DNA from 2 places in the Intestinimonas sp. MSJ-38 genome. Region 2 is predicted to be linked to the other one. Evidence: riboswitches for the same ligand, from Rfam matches in the RefSeq annotation. Region 2 holds a riboswitch; the other holds the start of a gene.

Region 1 (8,000 bases), on a different contig from region 2:
ATCAACAGTACCGGGACTGTGTACGCGCAGGACTTAGAGGACATCAAGGGGGCGCTGGCACAGATATGGCAGTTACAAAGATCCATCCTATCAAGTCAACGCTGAAAAAGGCGCTGGACTACATCGAGAACCCGGACAAGACCGATGAAAAGCTGTTCGTTTCTTCCTATGGCTGTTCCTATGAAACGGCGGATATTGAATTTCAAATGCTATTAGATCAGGCGTACCAAAAGGGCAACAATCTGGCCCACCACCTGATACAAGCCTTTGAACCGGGGGAAACCACGGCGGAGCAGGCCCATGAGATCGGGCGGCAGCTTGCCGATGAAGTGCTGCAAGGTAAATATCCCTATGTGATTACCACCCACATAGACAAGGGCCACCTGCATAACCACATTATTTTCTGCGCCGTGGATATGGCGAACCAACGCAAGTACATTTCCAACCGCCAGAGCTACGCCTTTATCCGGCGCACCAGCGACCGGCTGTGCAAGGAACACGGCCTGTCTGTGGTAAAGCCCGGCAAAGACAAGGGCAAGACCTACGCCGAGTGGGACGCACAGAAAAAGGGCAAGAGCTGGAAAGCAAAACTGAAAATCGCTATCGACGCGGCCATTCCGCAGGCCAAAGACTTTGACGGTTTTCTGCGGCTCATGGAGGCGCAGGGCTATGAAGTCAAACAGGGCAAGTTTATTTCATTCCGCGCCCCCGGACAGGAACGCTTCACCCGCTGCAAGACCTTGGGGGAGGATTACACCGAGGAACGGATCACCCAGCGGATCAAGGGCATTGCCATTGACCGGGGGTCGCGCAGAAGAAGCGCCGGGGAAATCTCCCTGCGGATTGCCTTGGAGGACAGTATCAAGGCCCAGCAGTCGGCGGGCTATGCGCGGTGGGCGAAGCTGCACAACTTGAAGCAGGCCGCCAATTCCTTAAACTTCATCACAGAACACCAGATTGACAGCTACGAGGGCTTGGAAAGCAGGCTGGCCGAGATCAGCGCGGCAAACGACGCGGCGGCCTCCGCCCTGAAAGACGCGGAACGCCGCCTTGGGGATATGGCGCTGCTGATAAAAAACCTCTCCGCCTACAAGCAGCTCCGGCCTGTGGCGCTGGAACTGCGAAACGCCAAAGACAAGGCCGCGTTCCGGCGGCAGCATGAAAGCCAACTGATCTTGTATGAGGCGGCGGCAAAGACGCTCAAAGAGGCCGGGGTCACAAAGCTCCCCAACCTGTACGCCCTCAAAACCGAGTATAAAAAGCTGGACGCAGAACGGGAACGGCTGTCCGCACAGTACAGCGAAGCAAAACAGAAATTGAAAGAATACGGCATTGTCAAACAGAATATAGACAGCATTTTGCGGACAGCGCCGGGAAAGGAGCATACGCAGGAACGATGAACATACCGAGAATGAGTTACCCCCAATACCGCAAGGCACGCAGGCTCACCCATGAGTGCTGCAACTACTGTAACGGAAACTGCCTCCTGCTGGACGATGGGGAGGAATGTGTCTGTGTGCAGAGTATTTCCTATTCGCTGCTGTGCCGGTGGTTCAAGGTAGCCGTCCTGCCGCTGGACGCGGCCCTGTGCGCCGAGATCACCAAAGGCCGGGACGAAATCAAACGCTGCGCCGTCTGCGGGGCGGCGTTTACTCCCAACTCCAACCGGGCTAAATACTGCCCGGATTGTGCGGTGCAGGTGCGCCGGAAGAAAGAGGCGGAACGCCAGCGGAAAAGATACCTCCTGTCTACGCATTTAAGGCGGTAAAAGTCCACGGAAATCAAGGGTTTTTCCGCATGGTCGGCAGGCAGGTGGATAAAGTTATCCTGTTCCCCTTAAAACGGGGTTCTAAATGCGGGAAAATGGACAAAAAAGAAGCGCCGGGCGCAGAGGCTTTGACACCTCCGCGCCCGGCGTTTTTTCAGCCTATTAACTGATCTACATAGGTAATCAGGGGATGCAGTTGTTTCAGGCGAAACATCTCAAATAACTTATCTGAACTTACCCATTGAACATCTACAACTTCTGTTTCCTGTAAACGCATTTCTTCAATCTTTATATCCCTATGAAACAGCCAAACATCGTAAAAATCCTGCACATTTTCCCGTCTGGTCTGATAAATCAATTTTTCACTTCCGGGAGTAAGCAGTATTCCTAATTCTTCTTTTACCTCTCGGATTGCTCCTTGCAAGCTGGTTTCCCCGGAAAATACAGAACCACCCGTACATTCCCAATAAAGAGGGTATTGCTTTTTCGGATGCCGCTGTGATAAAAGATACTGCCCCTGCTGGTTGACGATCCATACACTCACAGATAAATGATACAGCCCTTTGGGTATGATTTCTCCACGGCACATTGTTATTCCAGACTTTTCCCGTTTTGCATTATATAAATCCCATTTTTCCATTTTCATACCTCTTTGTGTGGGATCGGTGCTTGCCGAAAATCAAGTAAGTAAATATCCGCAATCCTTTCTATTTCTGTACGCTGATCTGCGGAATACTTATCATAAATCCCACCTGCTAACATACGGGCTGCCTTTGCGCTTTTAATTGCTGGAAGCACATCATCAAACACAATACAGTGTTCAGGTGCAACCCCTAATTTTCTTGCGGCCAATTCAAAGACATCCGAATATTCTTTTCCCCGCTGAACCTCATCTGTTGAACATAGAGCGTCAAATAATTCTAAAATAGAATTGTTCTTTAAGCATGGAATATAGAGCTTTTCCGGCAACCCCGTAGCAACTGCAAGTTTTATTCCATGTTCTTTTAAGCGCAGAAGATAATCAAGGGCATGGGGCAGCAGACCGACATGGTTACTGTATTCCTCGACCGCCATATTATTCCATTCCTCAATAATTCCCTCTACCGTTTCCTGCAATCCAAAAAGATCAATGGTATATTGTGCGGCTTCCTCAAAACTCCTTGCACATATTTCAGTTACATAATTTTCCGGGACGGGAAGATTTCTCTTTTTCAAAAACTGAATATCTATATGCTCCCATACATCCATTGAATCCAGAATTGTTCCATCTAAATCAAAGATTGCCGCATTAAAATCCATTTTTCTTTTCCTTTCCGCAAAATAAATCTTTCAGTTCCGCAGCAGCAGCTTTTATATCAGACTGCGCTATGATGGCAGATACAACAGCCAGCCCGTCAATTCCCATGGGCTTGAAACGCCCTGCATTTCCCTTATTGATACCGCCAATAACAACTATCGGCAAAGAAACGGCTGCGCGGATTTTCTGTAATTCTTCCATTGATACAGAATCAGCGTCGGTTTTAGTTCCAGTAGGGAACATTGCGCCAACTCCCAAATAATCTGCACCATCCTGTTGTGCCTGTATTGCTTCTGCAATGGAAGATGCAGATACTCCCAACAGCATATTTTCCCCAATTACTTTGCGGACGGCAGCCGCAGGTAAATCATGCTGTCCAATATGTACCCCCGTAGCCTGCACAGCCATTGCAATATCTATCCGGTCGTTTATGATAAGGGGAATATGGTATTTATCCGTAACCTGTTTCACGGCAACAGCCTGATTGTAAAATTCTAATGAGGACAATTCTTTTTCTCGGAGTTGTATCATTGTGCAGCCTCCTAAAATTGCCTGTTCTACCGCTTCTGTCAGGCTATCGCAGCTCATTAGTTGACGATCAGTAACAAGATAAAGTGTATAATCAAAGTTCATTTTGCACCTGCCTATTCTTTAGATAAACCATGCTGATACAATTCGTAGAAATGGTGCGTCGGGCCACAGCCTTTTCCAATCGCAAGAGAGTGTTCGATTGCCATTGTGACATAAGCCTTTGCAGATTCGACTGCAAGCGGAACACTTTTTCCCTTTGCAAGCTGGGAAGCGATTGCAGAAGAAAAGGTACAGCCTGTCCCATGAGTATTTTTCGTATCAATGCGGGATGTTTCAAAATGGTAGAAATTTTCTCCATCAAATAGGACATCAACAGCATTTCCTATATGATGTCCACCCTTGACAACAATCGCCTTACAACCCATGGCATATATTTTTCTTGCGGCAGCCTCCATATCTGAAACTGTGGAAATCTGCATATCCGCTATTTTCTCTGCCTCTGGAATATTTGGAGTAAGTACATCGGCAAGTGGAATTACTGTGTCTATCAAGGTGGAAACCGCCGTAGGATTCATCAATGGGCAGCCATTTTTGGCATACATAACCGGGTCGATTACAACATTTTGGGGCTTATATTGTAATAGTTTCTTTGCCACCGCTTTCATACATTCTGGTGTAGAAAGCATACCGATTTTTACTGCGTCCACTTCAATATCTTCAAATACGGCGTCAATCTGTTTTTCAATCATATCAGGGGTAATATCTTGGATGTCGATAACGCGGCTGGTGTTCTCTGCAACAACAGAAACAATAACACTCATTCCAAATACGCCGTGAGCAGAAAAAGTTTTCAAATCAGCCTGAATACCTGCACCTCCGCTGCAATCTGATCCGGCAATGGACAATACTTTTTTCATTTTGCATTTTCCTCCATTCTTTCGTTCCGATAGGCCATCTTCCAAAAAGCAAGCTCTAACAAACTTGCTTTCTCAAAAATATCAGCCAGATACTTTTTATTTGCTTCTGATAACCCAGCACATTTATACTCTGCAAAAGCAGACCATTCTTTGCAACTTTCTGCATATTGTTCATCGGCATAATCTTTGATAAAGTCCCAATATCTTGATTCTCTGCTTGTAGGGACAGCCGCCAGTTTGCGGAATATATAGCTGTAACTTAACATACAGGGAAGAACCGCCATTAAAATTTCTTCATTCTTTCCATGTGACGCAATCTCAAACATGAAATCAATGTAATTTTGATTTTCAGGCAAAGGGGCGATCAGTTCAATATCATCATCTGTTATGCAAAATTGCTTTAGATAATCCAGCCGCACTTCCGATTCCGTATCATTTACAAAGTTCAGCATGGAGTAGTAAAGCTGAATTTCTCTTAATGTATCAGCATGAAAAATTGCCTTGCCGTATATACGGGCATAGTTTTTCAGATAGATACTATCCTGAATCATATATCTCTTGAACTTTTCAAGAGGTAGCTTTCCAGTTTGCACTTCCTGCACAAATGGGGTAGCTGCACATTCTTCCCAAATGGGAATGTTGTGGGTTAAGATGTCTTTCATAAATGCCATGTTTGATCCTCCTAAGATAAAAAAATAGAGCCTCTAAAACAATTAGAAGCTCTTTCAGACGCAATACGAGCGTAAGAAATTGCTTCCCTACGCCGGTATTAGCCGACAGGTCCAGAGGTCAGGTCTTACCTTTTTCAACTTGTTCAGTTCCCTCGCAAACACATATCATATCTTATTCAATTAAAAAAGGACATTCCCAAAACAGAGAATGTCCAAAAAATACGAATCTGTATTCTTTAGCTCCCTGCGTTGGTATTAGCCAACAGGTTCAAAGGGTCAGGTTTTAACCTTCTCAACTACAAGGTAGTCCCCCTGCTTGAGTATTATTATAGTTAGAAAGTCCCCAAAAGTCAAGTCTACGCATTTAGGGCGGTAAAAGTCCACAGAAATCAAGGTTTTTTCCGCATGGTCGGCAGGCAGTTGGATAAAGTTATCCTGTTCCCCTTAAAACGGGGTTCTAAATGCGGGCAAATGGACAAAAAAAGAAATGCCGGACGCAGAGGCTTTGACAGCCCCCGCGCCCGGCGTTTTGCTTATTCGTCTGTGAAGTGGAACCGCTGCGCCGCAAAGTCGGCGTCGCTCATGGCGTCCAGCTTATTTGCGGTCTGGCAGGCCAGCGCCACCATTTCCTTGTCCATGTCCGGCAGTGCTGCCCGGAGATTTGCCGCCGTCCTGCGGCGGTCGGCGTTGTGGTACAGACAGATCAGGTTTTCTTCTTCCACGGTGAAATACATTCCTCATACCTCCATTTCTTTTGATTTTTCCCGCGCCGGGGGCTTCTTTTTCTGCTCCTCCTTGGCGGCGGCAAGCTGCGCCCGGATGGACGGCTTCTTTTGTTTCTGCGTTGTCTTTTGGGTCTGCTTGGGCTTTTTGGCCTCCGCCTTGGTTGCCTCGGCCACATCCAAAAGGGAAATCTGTTCCCCGGCTTTTGCCCTTGCTTCCAGTTCCTCCATAGACGGGGCGTTGTTCATCATGCCGTCGATCATGTTGTAGTTCTGCTCGGTGGACATTTCCGCCGTCTTGATATGGCTTTCTGGCTGGGCGGGGATGGCAAAGGCTCTTGTGCCGTTTGCCATAATAAGATACCTGCCGTCCTCCGACTGGTGGTGGAATCCATACCCGGCGGCCTCCATCTGTTCCCGGCTCCTGTCGGTCAGATAGAAACGGCCTCTCGGCGTCTGGATTTGTTCGCCGGTCATGCACTCGTCCGGCGTGAGCTGCTTTTCCGGCTGGGCGAAAAACTCCGGCACCTGCCGGTAGTCGGCCCCCTCGTCCACATAGTAGGCGGTCTGTTTTCCATCCTGCCGGAACACCACAATATCCCCCATCGAGAGGGAATGTCCCTTGTAATCGGCGGGATGTTCCATGTTGAAGCGGCGGTAAATCTCGTCCAGTGTGATGTCCTTGTCCAGCGGCGCGGAGTAGATAAGCTGGTAATTCTTCCTGTCCACCGAAAGCCCATCCGCCTGCAATTCCTCATAGGAACGATAGCGGAAGTCGCGCCCCTCCGGGCCGGGCGGCACTTGGTAGATGGAAAAGTTGGGCTGCGCCGGGGCCTCATAGTCAGAGGCAACATATTCCTCCACCGTCAGCCCGGCAGCGGCGGCCTCCTGTTCCAGCTCTGCCTCGATCTGTTTTTTGTGGTCCTGCAAGCTCTGGTCGAAGTCGGCAAGCTGCGGCGGCTCCGGCAAGTGGTACTGTCCCTGATTGAGAAGCGGGCGGCACTCCTTTACATAGTCCAAAACCGCATTGAAATAAGCGGTCTGTTCCGGCGTCAGGGTTTCCCCGGATCGCAGGGGGCGCTGGGCCTCCTGCTCCATAGCGGCCAGATTGCAATGCAGCTCCATATACGGGATGAACTCATGCAGCAGCATATCCCGCTGGGCCTTGTCCGCCTCCCATGCCTCCGGCCCCTCATGGTGCAGCACATGGTTTTTCCAGCTTTCATCCTGTGCGTAGTATTCGTGGTAGCCCCGGATATGCTGGATCATGGAACCGTCCCCGTCGCCAAAGTCCTGCCGTCCCTCGTAGCTGTCCGGCTGGCCCTGCATGGTAAAATCAATGCGGAACTTGGTCTTGTCGTACCAATGGCCCGTATAGCCCGGCTGCTCCCGTTCATGGCGTCTGGCGCTGTCCAGCTCCTTAAAAACGGCCTCGGCTTCATGCAGCGGCATTTGCTGGCCGTCTTTCAGATGGGGGCTTTCACTCCAAAGGATCGTGACAACCGGCTCCGCTGCCGGATTCTGGGGGATCTGCCGCTTGGCGTTTGCAACGGCAATCTCACTTTCGATCTCGCTTTTCACAAAGGAATCCATCTGGCCCTTTTGCAGCTCATAGCCCTGTTCACACAGGCGGTTGATAAGCCCGATTACCTTGTCGTTATCGCCCACGGCCTCGGCATAGGCCACGATCAACTGCCGTTCCTCGCTGCCCAAACGCGGGGCGTTTTTCTCTGCCAGTTCAATCAGAGCGGCAGCCCGGTCAGCCGGGGACGCCTCCGGCATGAACGGCTTTCCATTCAAAAGGCCGTCGATCCCATTCCACGCCTGCGGCTGGGGAATGGCGTTGGCCTGTTCGGTTGCTTCCAGAAAATCATCCAGCCTGTCGCCGGTCAGGGGTTCTATTGTCCCAGCCGGTCGCTCATGGATGGCAAGGATTTCTTTTCCGGCTTCCGCAAGGGACAGGTCGGGATTGTCAAGCTGGCCTCCGTCCAGTTCTTTGTAGTCGGGACCGTACAGCGTGTAATCGTAGCCGGTTTCTGATGTCTGGATATACAGATATTCGCCGCTTTCCAGACGGTAGGCGGCCTCCTGCGG
Region 2 (8,000 bases):
GATCAGAGCAGAAGAGGAAACCATGCCGGTTTTGACAGCGTCGGGGAAGATGTCGGTAAACACCCGCTCCAGCTGCTCTTCCAAAAATTCCGGGGTTGCTTCCATAATGCCGTAAACGCCGGTAGTATTCTGGGCCGTCAGGGCGGTGATGGCGCTCATGGCGTAAACGCCATTGGCCGTCATGGTCTTGATATCGGCCTGGATCCCGGCGCCTCCGCTGGAATCGCTTCCAGCGATCGTCAATGCTGTTTTCATGTTCTTTCTCCTTTTTGCATTGAAGTTTTATTAAGCGACGGGAAGTGGTGCCCCCGACCCGCCGCGTTCTGTCATTGAAAAGATTTCGGCACTTCCAGTGCGTCCAGACGCTCTATATAATGATCGCAAAATGCTTCCATCTCCCCTCGGTGCTCTTCTCCCGCAGGGTCCCACACCCCCACCGTCACAAAACCCGCTTCTTTGGCGGTGCGGGCCGCATGAAGAGCATCCTCAAAAACCAGGGTGCAGCAGGGTGCACTCCCCAGCTTTTCCGCCCCGGCCAGATAGATATGGGGATTTGTCTTGGGTCCATACTCCCCGCAGTCTAAGGCAAAGGAAAAATACTTCCACAGCCCCAACCGCTCCATGGCCGCCTGGGACAGCTCCTTCTGGGTGGCGCTGACGATGCCACAGGGGATTTTTTGCTGCCGCAGCTGCTCCAGCAGTACTTCGGCTCCAGGCTTGGCTGGCAGATGCTGGCGGTATTCTTCTGCCGCCAGTTCCTCCACCAGCTTCAGCACCTGCTCCACCGAAACCGCAAAGCCAAAGGTCCGGATGATGTACTCCGCCGCCTGGCGCTGATCCATGGCCTCGATGGTGCGAGCCAGATCTTCCGGGGGTTCTCCCCCCAGACGCCGTACCAGCTGAAGGGGAAGCTGCTGCCACATCTCCATGGACTGAAGCAATGTGCCGTCCAGATCAAACAAAGCCCCCTGGATCTTCACTGAATGGCCTCCTCGGTCAGCTTCCGCAGTCCGGCTGCCGCGGCCTGGGGGTCCTCCTTGGCATAAATGGCCGAAACCACCGCCACGCCGCAGATGCCGCTGCCTTTGAGGGACAGAATATTACTTTCCTTGATGCCGCCAATGGCCACCACCGGGATATCCACCGCCTGGCAAATGGCTTTCAGCATATCCAGGCTGACGGCGTCGGCATCGTCTTTGGTGCCGGTGGGGAACACCGCCCCCACCCCCAGGTAATCGGCGCCCGCTGCCTGGGCCTTGAGAGCCTGCTCCACCGTCTGGGCCGAGACCCCCAGGATCTTGTCCGGGCCGATCTTCTGGCGTACCTGTCCCGCTTCCATATCGTGCTGGCCTACATGAACGCCGTCAGCTTCGATCTCCACCGCCAGCTCCACATTGTCATTGATAAGGAAAGGCACCTGGTGCTTTTTGCAAAGCTCCTGGATCTGCCGGGCCTCCTTCTGGAATTCCTCCTGGGCCAGATCCTTTTCCCGCAGCTGCACCATGGTCACGCCCCCCAGGATGGACTGCTCCACCGCAGAATAAAGGGTACGCTCCCCCAGCCAGCTCCGGTCGGTGACGCCATAAAGCAGCAGATCTTTTTTATCGCACTTCATACCGGGCGCCCTCCATCAGCTGCTTGCCATCCATGTGATAGATGGCATCGATGATCCGGTTGCGGTAAGAGCTGTTGCCCTCGCCCTCTTCCAGACACTGGAATGCCAGCTCACCGGCCAGGCCCATCGTAACCACAGCTGCGGCGGCCGCTTCCAGAGTATGCTCCGGGTTGGCGGTGACAAAGGCCGCCGTCAGTCCGGACAGCTGGCAGCCGGTGCCGGTGATCTTCCCCATCTCCGGCCGGCCGTTGCGAATGACAAAGCACCGCTCCCTGTCCGCCACCAGATCGATGGCGCCGGTGATGGCCGCCACGCTGTCAAAACGAGCGGCCACTTCCTTGGCAAATGCAACGGCGGCCTCCAGGTTGTCCTCTGTGACGGCATCGGACAGATCGGCGTCCACACCCCGGGTCTTGCCGCTGCCCTGAGCCAGGGTCTTGATTTCGGAGATATTGCCCCGAATGACGGTAAAATGCACCTGCTCCAGCAGATCCAGCGCCGTCTTGGTGCGCAGCGTGCTGGCGCCAGCCCCTACCGGGTCCAGCACCACCGGATGGGAAAGAGCATTGGCCTTTTTCCCGGCGGCAAACATCCCCGGAATGGTACGGCTGTTCAGTGTACCGATGTTGATATTCAGGCCGCCGCAGATGGAAGTGATCTCCTCCACCTCTCCCAGGTCATCGGCCATAATGGGGCTTCCCCCGCAGGCCAACAGCACATTGGCCACATCGTTGACGGTGACATAATTTGTGATGTTGTGGATCAGGGGGGATTTTTCCCGCACATTGTCCAAACAATTACCCAGCATTTTCCTTCCTCCTTTTTCAATAAAAAAACGCCGCGGGCTTGCCCTCCGGAGAAGGCCTCCCGCGGCGAAAACCGCAAACGAATGGACTCCCTCCGTTGGCATTACCCAAATCAGGTAGCAGGTCGAAGCGCACAGCTTCCTCTCAGCCCGTTTGCGAGCTCCCTGGTCACGATATGATGTTGTTTTTTATTATAAAACCGGGTGCAAAAAATTGCAAGGATTTTGTCCTTACATTCCCAGCCAGGGCTGGAGGGCATTGAACAGATATCCCACCAGAATGATTCCCACAGTGCAGATGGCCACAAACACTCCCAGCAGCCGGGGCTTTACCGCGCGGCGCAGCATAATCAGGGAGGGCAGAGACAAGGTGGTCACCGCCATCATAAAGGAGAGCACGGTGCCCAGCATAGCCCCTTTGCCCAGCAGAGCCTGGGCCACAGGGATGGTGCCGAAGATATCAGCATACACCGGCACGCCAATGATGGTGGCCAACACCACACCCAGCGGATTTTTTCCGCCCAGCACCGTTTCCACCCAGCTCTGGGGAATCCAGTTGTGGATCAGCGCTCCAATGCCCACACCGATGAGGATATAGGGAAAGACCTTCCGGAAGGTGGAAAGCATCTGCTCTTTGGCATAAACCACCCGATCCTTTTGAGTCAGCACCGGCCCCTCGGCCTGAACAGCCACTCCCTGGCGGATAAATTCCTCCACCTGATCTTCCAGATGCAGCCGCTGGATGAGAGCGCCCCCCACCATAGCCACCACAAGCCCCAGAATCACATAAATGACCGCCACTTTGGTTCCAAAAATCCCCATCAGCAGCACCAGACTGCCCAGGTCCACCATGGGAGAGGAAATGAGAAAGGAGAAGGTCACCCCAATCGGCAGTCCCGCTCCGATAAATCCCATAAAGAGCGGAATGGAAGAACAGGAACAAAAGGGCGTCACCGTCCCTAAAAGGGCCGCCACCAGATTGGCCCCCATTCCCCGGAACCGGCCCAGGATCTTCCGGCTTCTCTCCGGCGGAAAATAGCTTTGCAGATAGGAGACCAAAAAGATCAGCAAACAAAGCAGCACTGTGATTTTGATCACATCATAGAGAAAAAAGTGCAGGCTTCCCCCTATAGGGCTGGTTGTATCCACTCCCACTTTGCTCAACCCCCGGCCAATCAGATCATTGAGCCAGGCCATTCCCAGAAGCTGATCCTGCACAAAATTCCACAAACTCATCCTGCTCCCGCCTTTCATCAATCATTTTAAATATTTCGATATGCCTATTTTATCTCTTCCCCTGGCCCTTGTCAAGAAGAAATTCACATTCTTCAATATTACCGTTTTACTTCCAAAGATGCAGAAACGAAAAAAGAGACACGACCGATTGTCGTGTCTCTTTTTCTGGTGCGGTCAACGGGACTTGAACCCGTATGGTTGCCCACACGCCCCTCAAACGTGCGCGTCTGCCTGTTCCGCCATGACCGCATGGATTAAATTAGCTTGTTTATTCTATCACACCACCCTCAAAAATGCAAGAGCTATTCCTGGGGTTTTCCAAAAAAATCTTGCCCTCTCCCTTCTCATTGGCCCGGCTTTTGAAAAAGAGGGCATCTCCCCGGATGCCCTCTTTTTTACATCAAACTCATACAGCACTTTTATAAACTCTGGTAAGCCAGACAGATCTGGTTCACTGCGGCCTCAAATTCTGTGGTACCGGTATCGATACAGAGATCATACCCATCCGGCGATCCCCAAGCCAGCCCGGTATAGGATTCATAGTATTTTTTCCGCCGCTTATCCATTTTCCGCACAAGACGCACCGCTTTTTCCCTGGTCAGGTTCTCCTGCTGCATTTTCCGTTCGATCCGCTTTTCCAAAGGGGCCCGGACAAAGGCCCGCAGCAGCTTCACCTTTTCTTCCCGCAGAACATAGTCGGCACAGCGGCCCACGAAAATACAGCTTTCCCCCTTGGCAATCTGCCGGATTTCATGGCTTTGCAGCTCAAACAGCACTTCGGAAGTGGGCAGTCCCCGGGTGACATGGTAGTTTCCCTCATGGACCGTCCGGTATAAAAACGGATTGGTCGCCCTTTCATCCGCAGACTCCATCATCTTTTCCGAGAGCTCCCCATACCGGCAAGCCAGATGGAACAAATCCTTTTCATATACCCGGATTCCCAGCCTGGAGCCTGTGCGCAGGGCGATTTCATGGCCGCCGCTTCCAAACTCCCGAGCGATACAGATGATTTTATTTTCCACTTTCCTCCACCTCTTTCGGAACCAACTGCTCTTTCACTGCATGGGGGACATCAAATGAGCCATTATGGGCAAAGTCCAGTTTCACAGACACTGTGCCCGGTGCTGCATCCTCCAGGCCGTCCACTCCGCCGCTGCAAGTACAGCTGATCTCCTGGATCCTATTTCCGCTGACCCTGACCTGCACGCTTCCAGCGGAAAGGGTTACCGGCAGCGATTCCAGCTCCGGCGCCGCCGCATAGGCCACCGCCTTCATACCGCTTTCGTCCAGTGTCAGTGTATAGAGCCAGGTGTTGTTCCCGGTATCGGTGCAGTCAAATTCCCCGTTCAGGCAAATCTGCTTCAACACTTCCAGCAATCGGGTGTAATGGGTCAGCTCGTTGTTTTCCGCAGTCAGCAGCACGCCGTTCTGATCACAGAACCTTCCCTCCGTGAAATAGACGGAAAGATCGTCCTTGCGCACACAACCGATCTTGCTGCCATCCACCTGGGCCTGGCCGTACTTCATTTTCCCATTGAGGGAAACAGGGCCACATTCCACGCCCAAATCCACATCCGCCGTAAAAGACTCTTCCTGTCCCAGTTCTTTCCACGCACTGAACAGACGGAACAAGTCTTCCGAAATGGGCGCTTGGCCTTGTATCTCTCCAGAAGAAATCGCCTCCCGCACCGGATCCGGTATGACCAATGCTTCATCCATGGTCTCAGGCTTGAGCTGGGCCTCCAGAGAGTATACCGTTTTCTCATCATCCGCCAGTGTTCCCTTGGAAACAAAACGCAAGGACCGAATCTGGTCCCCCGAAGTTGTCAGTTCAATGGTCAGCTTCTGGGTATCGGACAGATCTTCTGCCTGGTTTGGAAGCAGCACTTTCAGCAGCTTTCCGGCATTTTCCCCCTCGGCTGTCATCTGGCAGGTCACCTTTCCACCGCTGCGGCTTGTGGAGAAAGAAACGGTCTCAAAAAGCTCTGCGGCCTGCGCTGGCAGCTGTGAATAATCCGGATGGAGATCGCTGACCTTGTAGGCCTTGCCGTTTTCCAGGATAATGGCGTCATCGGCGTAATAAAGAGAAATGCCGTTGTTCTGGATGCAGGTAATTTCCTGCCCATCCACCTTCGTCCGAAGGATATCCATTTCTGTGTTGATCAGCTCGTCATCCAGCTGAAGGCTCACATCCATGGTCATGGCGCCTTCGCTCTGCCCGGCCAATTCCTGCAGCAGCTGGCAGGCCTTCTTCCCGGCGGCCAGTTTTCCACCCACCAGCACCCACAAGGCAATTATCACCAGCAAAAGGACGAGCAGCAGCGCAATCAGCCATTTCTTCTTTTTTCCGGGCTTTCTTTCCGCCTTGTCATGCTTCTTTGCTTCATTGGCGTTCTGCACCATCGCCGGTACCTTTTTCGCTCTGCGCTTTTTGATGGTCACGATCAGCAGAATCACCAGCAGCAGGGCTGCGCATCCGATGATGCACCACAGCCATACATTGGCGGCTATCACCACGGCTACATCGGTCTCGGCCTCAGGCACCGAAAAAACCAGATAACTTCCGAAAGTAGAGCAATCCGCCTTCTTCCATTTGCCATTTTCCTGCACAAACACCGAATACCCTTCGGTGGTCGCCTCCGGCGACAAATAGCGTACGGTATAGCTTTCCTGAGAAGAATCGGAACAGGAAAGATGCCACTGTTCCACCGCTGTTTTACCGCCAATCCGTTCCGGCTTTTTCTCCTGGGTGGCCGTGAGAGTGGCTTCGTCGTCAAAATCCCCCTCCATCAAAAATACCGAGCGGCCACTGGAACGAGAAGCCTGGGAGGGAAGCGCCAGGACATAGCGGACATATTCGGCCGTCACCGTTTTATCAAAGTGCAGATCCGACAGATCCTGTGTATCCCAGGAAGCATAATATCCATCTTTCACCGGGATCTCCGGAAAGACTTCCGAGCCAAAGGAATCCCCATAGGAAAAGTCATAAGACTTGATTTCCTCATCCTCCACCAAAAACCGGAGGGTGAACTGGGTCATTTGCTCGGGCAGCCCACTCACCTGGCTCAATTCCTCAAAAGTCATTGGCTCGGCTTTGCCCGTGTAACCGATGCGTCCCAGCCCGGCCAGTGTATCGGACACATAATAATTCCCGGAAAACGAACCAGTTTCTGTTCCGCAGATGGCGCCGGTACAGCGGCCGCCATCTGCGATTTCCACCAGTGCATAGCACCCGGAAACCACGGTGTTATCCTCGCTGGAACCGGTGACGCCACCGATATAGTCTCCGCCGGACAAGGTGCATTTCACAAAGCAGTTGCGAATGGTGGAGCGGCAGAGACCGGCGATACCGCCCACATAATCCCCACCGGCGCTCTCTACCTGGCCATAGCTCCCACAAGCTTTCACCGCCCCCAGGTCCATCCGGCCCACAATGCCGCCGGCATCATCCTTTTTGGCCGAAACGGTTCCCTCATTGGTGCACCCCGTCACCACAGCCAGTGTTTTGTACTGGAAATTCAGCGAACGATTGCCCTCCTTGGTCAGATCATCTTCCGGGTCAAAATCATATTCCACCGACATGGACCCCACGATGCCGGCTACATTCACATCGCCCTGCACTTCACCGCAGTTGATCCCATTGTGAATCTTGCCTGCAAACGGTTCTCCTGTGTCTTCATCGGACACATCCTCAAAGGAATCCCCGGCCTCTTTCTCCTTGGTACTAGTGATTTCCTGCTGCATCAGATCGGTAATGATGCCAATTTGATTGTTGATGGCCTGCATGTCCCCCAGCAATGTGTCGGATGCAGAAGTCAGGCTGCTGTTCAAGCTGTCGGCATTTCCGATCATCTGGGAAAGCGCTGTATCCAAAGCATCCCCATGGCTGGTGATGCTGCTGTCCACCGGAGTAAAGGCAATGGCCGGTTCATCCGCCAATGTTGTTATGATTTCATTCAACTGATCTATGCTGGTTCTCAATGAACTTAACGCATCATTCAGCTGTGCGTTTGCATCCCCCAGGTCTTTCAAAGCCGCAACACCTGTCGCTCCCATCTGGGTCAGGTAACTTCTGGCCCTGTCGCCGTGGCTGAGAGCACTGCTCAGGGCATCGTTTGCCTTTTGCCCATCCTCCCCAGCGGCCTTCAGTTCGTTCAGCAAGCTGTTGATGGTCTCCTCGGTTATATCTGTATCGCTGCCCAGTATCTTCTGCGCCATCTCCCAGGCCGACTGCAAATGTCTGATGCAGCTTTTCCCATAATCGGCGGCCTGCTGCAAATTCTGGGAGGCCTGTTCCAGTTCTGCCACGGCCGCAGCACCCTGGGCATCGGCAACATCCACTTT

Evidence for each region. Region 2 has a riboswitch for thiamine pyrophosphate ahead of thiM (hydroxyethylthiazole kinase). Riboswitches for the same ligand answer to the same signal wherever they lie in the genome.
Region 1: linked by a shared signal. The riboswitch ahead of KQI26_RS07315 (TenA family protein) and the one ahead of thiM (hydroxyethylthiazole kinase) in region 2 are both predicted to bind thiamine pyrophosphate.

The regions. Positions count from the first base shown of each region.
Region 1 covers NZ_JAHLPO010000009.1:47,720-55,719, forward strand. Annotated here, with positions in the region: gene mobC (plasmid mobilization relaxosome protein MobC) at 1-105, shown strand, start outside; gene KQI26_RS07285 (relaxase/mobilization nuclease domain-containing protein) at 66-1,400, shown strand; gene KQI26_RS07290 (cysteine-rich VLP domain-containing protein) at 1,397-1,768, shown strand; gene KQI26_RS07295 (NUDIX domain-containing protein) at 1,923-2,408, opposite strand; gene KQI26_RS07300 (HAD family phosphatase) at 2,411-3,067, opposite strand; gene thiE (thiamine phosphate synthase) at 3,057-3,698, opposite strand; gene thiD (bifunctional hydroxymethylpyrimidine kinase/phosphomethylpyrimidine kinase) at 3,710-4,513, opposite strand; gene KQI26_RS07315 (TenA family protein) at 4,510-5,184, opposite strand; TPP riboswitch at 5,251-5,348, opposite strand; TPP riboswitch at 5,409-5,508, opposite strand; gene KQI26_RS07320 (transposon-transfer assisting family protein) at 5,718-5,918, opposite strand; gene KQI26_RS07325 (LPD25 domain-containing protein) at 5,922-8,000, opposite strand, start outside.
Region 2 covers NZ_JAHLPO010000012.1:57,178-65,177, forward strand. Annotated here, with positions in the region: gene thiD (bifunctional hydroxymethylpyrimidine kinase/phosphomethylpyrimidine kinase) at 1-255, opposite strand, end outside; gene KQI26_RS08950 (HAD family phosphatase) at 327-980, opposite strand; gene thiE (thiamine phosphate synthase) at 977-1,615, opposite strand; gene thiM (hydroxyethylthiazole kinase) at 1,602-2,423, opposite strand; TPP riboswitch at 2,494-2,598, opposite strand; gene KQI26_RS08965 (permease) at 2,652-3,656, opposite strand; tRNA gene KQI26_RS08970 (tRNA-Leu) at 3,823-3,905, opposite strand; gene KQI26_RS08975 (AAA family ATPase) at 4,076-4,678, opposite strand; gene KQI26_RS08980 (GLUG motif-containing protein) at 4,668-8,000, opposite strand, start outside.